Regions from separate parts of the Paenibacillus sp. 23TSA30-6 genome, predicted to be linked through region 2. Evidence: predicted binding sites of a transcription regulator. Region 2 holds the regulator's gene; each other region holds the start of a gene.
The links. The regulator NrdR, encoded in region 2, represses ribonucleotide reductase genes. The targets are predictions, from matches to a motif close to AACACNATATATNGTGTT.

Region 1 (2,268 bases), on a different contig from region 2:
CATGCAACGGCTCATTATCCTGAGCCAGCTTATAAAAGCGGTTCGGTACAATCAGTCCGATGGAGAGTGTCTTCAGGCGCACTCTTTCGTCGGCATTGATTTTTTTACTATCCAGGAACTCCAGTACATCCCATCCGAAAATGTTGTAGTATGCTGCACCGGAGCCTTTACGTTGACCCATCTGATCCGCGTAAGAGAAGCCGTCCTCCATCAGCTTCAGCACAGGCATAATTCCTTTAGCCGCGCCTTCTACACCTTTAATCGCCTCGCCGCGTGACCGCAGTTTCGACAAGTTGACCGCGACACCGCCGCCGATTTTGGACAACTGCATGCAAGTGTTTAGCACGTAGTTGATCGAATTGAGGGAATCGTCCATTTCGAGCAGGAAGCAGGACACCAGTTCTCCACGACGGCTTTTGCCTGCATTCAGGAAGGTTGGCGTTGCCGGCTGGAGACGCTGCTCCATCATCGAGCGGGACAACAGGCGAGCCGTATCGGCGTTACCGCGTCCCAAATGCAGGGCGACGACCGCCACCCGGTCAGGGTAGTGCTCCAGATAAACCTTACGGTCATTACTCTTCACTGCATAATCCGTATAAAACTTGGATGCTGCCATATAGGAAGGGAATTTAAAATTATAACTATGAGTGATATGGAAAATATCCTTAATTTCGTCAGCTGTATAGCTACTATAGAAATTTTCGTAATAATCATTCTCAATCATGTAGAGCACTTGAGCCGCTGTATCCGCAAACTTCAAGCTCCGTTCTTCGACTTCCTTCATAAACTCGTCTACAGCCTCTTGGTCCTTTTCCAATTGGAAAAAGCCGTCTGTATCGCGTTTCATCAACATGTTGTTCAGTTCAATATGCCGCAACTCGGCTCACCTCCTGTTTGAAACGCTCTACATCGCCGAACGTTCCGGATAATTCAAATTTACTGATGACAGGCACGTTATAATGGTCGGAGATCAAATCCGCGCTTTTGGCAAAGCTCTCGCCCCAGTTACGGTTGCCGCTGGCAGCCACACCCACGAGGTTTTGAGCATTTTTTTGCAAAAAGGAAGATACCTTCTCAGGTATCTGTCCAAACCCCGTTGTATATGTAATGAGTACGTATGGTTCCTCTATAGTCATTTGCTCCTGGATTTGGACCGCCGGAAGCTTGAGCTTCCCGATAAATCTTTTTACATTGCCGGTCTTGGAATCATAAGCAATCAGCATTGTATTCATCCTCCTTGACATTTGGCAAAACGGCATCTGCCCAAGGCTCGAAATCCTGTAAAGATTCGCAAACCCTTGCTGGCTGTGCTTCGCCAAAATTTTAACGTCTATTTATATCGGTACTTCCATATCTGTATTTTCAAGATATATGTGTAAAATACGCGTTATACACTATATTTAGAGTACGATTTCTATTTTATATCTATATATAGGTGAGGTCAATCACTTTTAAAAGGTTGGACACAAGGATTGGGGGCAAGTCCAAGCGGGGTGCGGGATAAGCAGAATAACTTTTTTTTTCATGCGAATTTTACAAATGTACTGGAGTTTTGAAGGATGAAGATGTACGATTTGTCAATAGGAGATACTGTGCTAAATCTACCTTTTACTGTAGGGGGAATACGTATGATGGGAAATGGATTTATGGATTCAGGGTCGTTTGAGGCCATATTTTTTATCGTTTTTGGAATCATTGCAATTGGATTTATCGCTATCATTGCCAAGGCAATCGGTACGGGGCTTTCGAATCAAGCCGCTGAGTTGGAACAACGTTCATGTAAGGTGGTGGACAAGAGAACGAGAGTTCGCGGGGGCTCAGGCGATTTTTTAGCTTCGACAGTTTATTATGTTACTTTTGAGTTTGATGGGGGCGAGCGCAAGGAGCTGGAGGTGAAGGATAGGGATTTTGGTATGATTGTTACTGGAGATCGTGGGGAGCTTCGTTATAAAGGCACGCTCTTTCTGGAGTTCGTGAGAGCGATGGAAGCATAAGCTGAATTACCTGAGGGCAGGTAACTGCCAGGATACCCATACATAACCGAAGGGAAGATGTACTATGCCGCATATTATTGGGGAACGCATCGTGCTGAGAGAGTATCGTCAGGAGGATATACCGGAAATACGAAAATGGGTCAATGACCCGGATATTACACGCGGTTTGAGCGATGTTTTTACTTATCCTCATTCTCAGACGAATAGCGAAGCCTACGTACAGATGATGATCGACGGTAACTCCGAGATGAAGGGCTTTGTCATTGCACATAAA
Region 2 (2,268 bases):
TCATATGGCCCAACAAGCGCCACTACGCTGGCGGAATCAACAGCTATGGATCGCAGTTCGGTTAGCCGACTCGTCAAACAACTTGAGCTTTTGAGTTATGTGAAAAGGGAAACCTCCCCTGATGATCGTCGAGGAATACTTCTATCCCTCACTGAGCTTGGACAACAAAAGACGATTGATGCTCTAAAAGAGAAAGAATTTGTATTTTACGAACACATTTCAAGATGGGACGATGAACAACTTGAAAATTTTATCGGAATGCTCAGGGACTTTAACGGATTTGATCACAAGTAACAGCTCCATTGATCATGAGTGTTAAGGAATGTGATGTTTAACTTCAAGAAGGGAGTCTATCTTCTTATAAGGCAAATTGGAAGGTGCTTAAGATGAGTGAACCCACATTGAAGAAGGCGATGGATATACTGGAGTTTCTAAGCCAAGATCGGGAAGCGCGGCGTTTGTACGAGGAACGGCAAAAATTTCTGCATGACGAGGCTTCTGCTCTTGAATAGGCTACGGAAAATCCCTCAAGCCAATTCAAATGTACTGTAAAAGTTGAATGACCGCCTTTTAAAAAGCTGAAGTAAAACTAAAACAAACGCCGTGCCCTCATTCAAGAGAACATGGCGTTTGCTTTTCATTAAGAAAGTAGGGCCTTCTGTGACCAAAAGTGTGATCACAAGGGAAAGCAGAGCTGAATTCAAAACAAAAAAACGGCATTTCTGCCGTTTTTCTAAAGGATGGACTCTCAGGGACTCGAACCCTGGACCAATTGATTAAGAGTCAACTGCTCTACCAACTGAGCTAAGAGTCCATATTAAAATTTGGTGGAGCCTAGGGGGATCGAACCCCTGACCTCATCGCTGCCAGCGATGCGCTCTCCCAGCTGAGCTAAGGCCCCGTTTTATGTAATTTCAACATCTGTTTGAAGCGACTCCTATATCATATAAAATTTTCACCCCTGTGTCAATACTTTTATAAAAAAATATAACCTTCTCACCATAAACCAAGACACAGTCAGCGATCAGTCGCTGGCTGTATCTTTGGATAACAGTGTTTTCAGTTCTTTCATAAACATGTTGATGTCTTTAAACTGCCGATAGACGGACGCAAAGCGTACATAGGCCACTTCATCAACAGGATAGAGCTGTTCCATGACCAGCTCGCCGATCTGCTGGCTGTCCACCTCTGTAGCGGCTGTGTTACGAATGGCGTTTTCCACCTGAGATACGATCATATCCAGTTGCTCTACGGATACGGGACGCTTCTCGCAAGCCCTAATGAGACCGCGCAGCATTTTATCACGGCTGAACTCTTCACGGCTGCCATCCTTTTTAATGACCATGAGCGGGGTCTCCTCCACCATTTCAAAGGTGGTAAAACGCCTAGCACATTGCTCGCATTCGCGACGGCGACGGATGGACTTGTTGTCATTCGCAGGCCGCGAGTCCAGTACCTTTGTTCCATTGTAGGCACAGTACGGGCATTTCATAAATTCATCACTTCCTTTTTCCAATAAATTCTCTATACTTTTTTCGTAATAATTTTGTCAAAACGGTTCATAATATGTTTACCAAGTCGCGAGGAGGTGAACAACAATGGCACAAGGAAACAATGGCAACTCCAACAACCTGGTAGTCAGCAGATCCACCGGCGCTCTGGAGCAAATGAAATTTGAAATCGCTCAAGAGCTGGGTATCAGCATTCCTCAAGATGGATACCAAGGTAACATGACTTCCTATGAGAACGGTTCGATCGGGGGCTACATCACAAAACGCCTCGTAACGATCGCCGAACAACAATTGGCAGGTCAATACCAATAATCGCGGTAATAATGCAAAAATAACAAGAAAAAGTGTACGGATGGGCTGCTAAAAACAGCCTGTCCTGCGCTTTTTTCATTTTAATGCCATCAGGCTCATTGTGTCATGACATATTTACACGCAGCCTCGCCATCCATTAAAACTGATTATAAATTTTCGTGTATTGCCTGTAGTAGTAAATAACCCGCTGTACATAATGTCGCGTCTCGCCAAAAGGGATTTGCTTGATGGATTCTTCTTTCCCATCCCATACGCCCTTGTCGAGCCACTCCTGCACTTTACCGGGGCCTGCGTTGTAAGCCGCAACGGTAGCTACCGGATTATCCTTAAATTTCACCGACAGGTTATGCACATACCAGGTTCCAAGTTCAATGTTGGTACCCGGCTCGTGCTTGACGCTATCCAGCGGAACCTTTTGGATCTGGGCGCTGTCCATAATCCAATT
Region 3 (2,268 bases), on a different contig from region 2:
TGGTCTGTATATGATAGCGATGGATCAGTCCGTCCACGGCAATACGCAAAACCTCTTCCAGTCTGGTATCAAAGCCATCCCGGTCAGGTGCCTTGCGCTTGCCTGTGCAAATGCCGTATTCAATGCCAAGACGCACCAGATTAATCGTATTGAATGAGAGATTACCCTTGCCGCTCTGACAGTTTCTGCCGAAACGGTCAGCAATGGTGCGGGTGCGGCAGCCCATCGTCGCAATAATGGTATCCGGATCATCTGCGCGGTAATAGGGCAGGTTGAAGGTAGCATCCACATTGACAAAATTGGGATACATACGTTTGCTGGAGCATTCTACTGCCCGCAGGAACAAGTCATAGTTGATATCGCCTTCGGCCTGATTGATTCCTTTTTTGCATTGGAAAATATGCTGTGGAAAAATAGGGGTTTCTCCACTGCCCAAGCCACGGATCGTGGCCTCCAGCAATGATTGTGTAACAAGCCGCCCCTCAGCAGAAGTACACATCCCGTAATTCAGTGAGGTGAACGGAATTTGTCCGCCTGCCCGACTGCTCATGGTATTCAGGTTATGAATAAGGGATTCAGCGGCCTGGCGGGTCTCCGTCTCCGTTTCTTCACGTGCGAATGCGTATGAACGGGGGCAGACCTCATGTAATAGGCTGTTGGCTATATGTAATTCGTCATCAGGCAGAGCGGGCTCTATTTCTTCTCCGAACAGGCGGAGTCCCTTACGCAGATGCTTGCGGAAAGACCGGGCCACGAATGGAGCGAGATCCCAATCTATTTTATTAGCAGAAACGCCTCCAAATTGGCTGTTTTGCTGAGACTGGAATATGATTGCCACCAGTGCCATAGCAGACATAATGGTTTGCGGTGTGCGCACAGAGCCGTTGCCTGTATTAAAACCGTCTTGCAACAAGCGACCAAAAGGAATAAAGATACAGTTCGTAGTCCCGAGCGCATATTGGTCCAAATCGTGAACATATACATATCCACGGTCAATCGCGTCCGTCAGTTCAGGCGGAAGCACACGCAGGCGTGCATACCACTTGGCGTACTCGGAACCGAGCTTGCTCATTTTGCCGCTGAACGATTCTCCATTCAAATTTGCATTCTCCCGTAGCATGTCCAAATCCTGTGCCCCAATGACCCGTTCGCCGATGTCATATAATTGATGTTCCTCCAACACCTTCATCGCAAAACCCTCCATATAGTAAAATATATATTATTCTCCCAAAAACAATATATTGACGATATCGTGTACTAACCAATTGTTTAAGTCTATATATTGTATATATGGATGGATGGAGCGTATGTGATTATTGTCACGCTGATAGGGAGGAGAACGCACAAAAAAGTCAGGTGAAAGTTAGGAACACATCAACAAATACGCTCCTTATTCTACACCTGACGATCGAATATTTGACAGAAAACAATAGGATGGCAATCCATTGGATCTGAGTATGTTTTGTAATAAATTACTGAATAATTTAAAGCAGCTTTTTCAGTTGGGACACCCGGCCTTGTGAGATATCGAGCATTTCGGCATATACCTTTTGCGGCAGGTTGGGATGTTCCTGAATCAGCTTTCGGAGCTTTTTTACCATTTCTCCTTGCTGGACTCTGGCTTGTTTAGGCTGCCAGGTTGTATGGTTACGAACCGGCTTGGTATGTTCTTGAGCCTGGATGGCTTCGGTGCTGGTGGGATGTACATTTTCCTCTGTCTTTAATACCTGAATGCAATCGGCGCAAATAAAGCTATCACGAAAATAAGTCAAATGATCAACTGCGCCGCAAAATTTGCAGGATACACCTGTATATTTTCTTAATACAAATCCTTCTTCATTCACGAAAAATTCGAGCGAATCACCAATATTGATATCCATCGTGGTGCGCATTTCCTTGGGAAGCACGATTCGCCCTAATTGATCCAGAGGCCGTGTCATTCCGGTATTTTTCATAAACCTTTCCTCCTTCGATTGTATATCCTGATTATACCAAAAAATATTATTTTTTGCTTTGTTTATTGAAGAAAATATACAATTTTTTTTATGCATTTATCATATACCTTCACACGTATTGCCGGGGGCAGAAGATGGTTTATAATATAAATATCGACTGTTGGAGTAAGAGGCTGCGAAGTATCGTGGCCTCTCCCTAATCCGGTAAGTGCTTTACCGCCTACAGTTGAACATTTTTCAGGGTTTTAGGATTCTTTGAAATGATCTCAACTTGTAAGGAAGATGACTATGAAAAGCAACAAAATCTCAATGA

Region 1: a site for NrdR is predicted at 1,391-1,408, ahead of nrdI (class Ib ribonucleoside-diphosphate reductase assembly flavoprotein NrdI). Genes of this name have one in related genera too.
Region 3: a site for NrdR is predicted at 1,272-1,289, ahead of E0698_RS15440 (anaerobic ribonucleoside triphosphate reductase). Genes of this name have one in related genera too.

The regions. Positions count from the first base shown of each region.
Region 1 is NZ_SLTL01000007.1:75,154-77,421, reverse strand. It holds gene nrdE (class 1b ribonucleoside-diphosphate reductase subunit alpha) at 1-877, opposite strand, end outside; gene nrdI (class Ib ribonucleoside-diphosphate reductase assembly flavoprotein NrdI) at 864-1,223, opposite strand; gene E0698_RS08235 (DUF2500 domain-containing protein) at 1,629-1,994, shown strand; gene E0698_RS08230 (GNAT family N-acetyltransferase) at 2,059-2,268, shown strand, end outside.
Region 2 is NZ_SLTL01000028.1:46,217-48,484, forward strand. It holds gene E0698_RS21165 (MarR family winged helix-turn-helix transcriptional regulator) at 1-294, shown strand, start outside; partial or broken gene E0698_RS27115 (PD-(D/E)XK nuclease family transposase) at 363-509, shown strand; tRNA gene E0698_RS21170 (tRNA-Lys) at 742-814, opposite strand; tRNA gene E0698_RS21175 (tRNA-Ala) at 826-901, opposite strand; gene nrdR (transcriptional regulator NrdR) at 1,025-1,492, opposite strand; gene E0698_RS21185 (alpha/beta-type small acid-soluble spore protein) at 1,599-1,823, shown strand; gene E0698_RS21190 (lytic transglycosylase domain-containing protein) at 1,960-2,268, opposite strand, start outside.
Region 3 is NZ_SLTL01000015.1:121,194-123,461, forward strand. It holds gene E0698_RS15440 (anaerobic ribonucleoside triphosphate reductase) at 1-1,189, opposite strand, end outside; gene E0698_RS15445 (AbrB/MazE/SpoVT family DNA-binding domain-containing protein) at 1,485-1,955, opposite strand; gene E0698_RS15450 (LacI family DNA-binding transcriptional regulator) at 2,244-2,268, shown strand, end outside.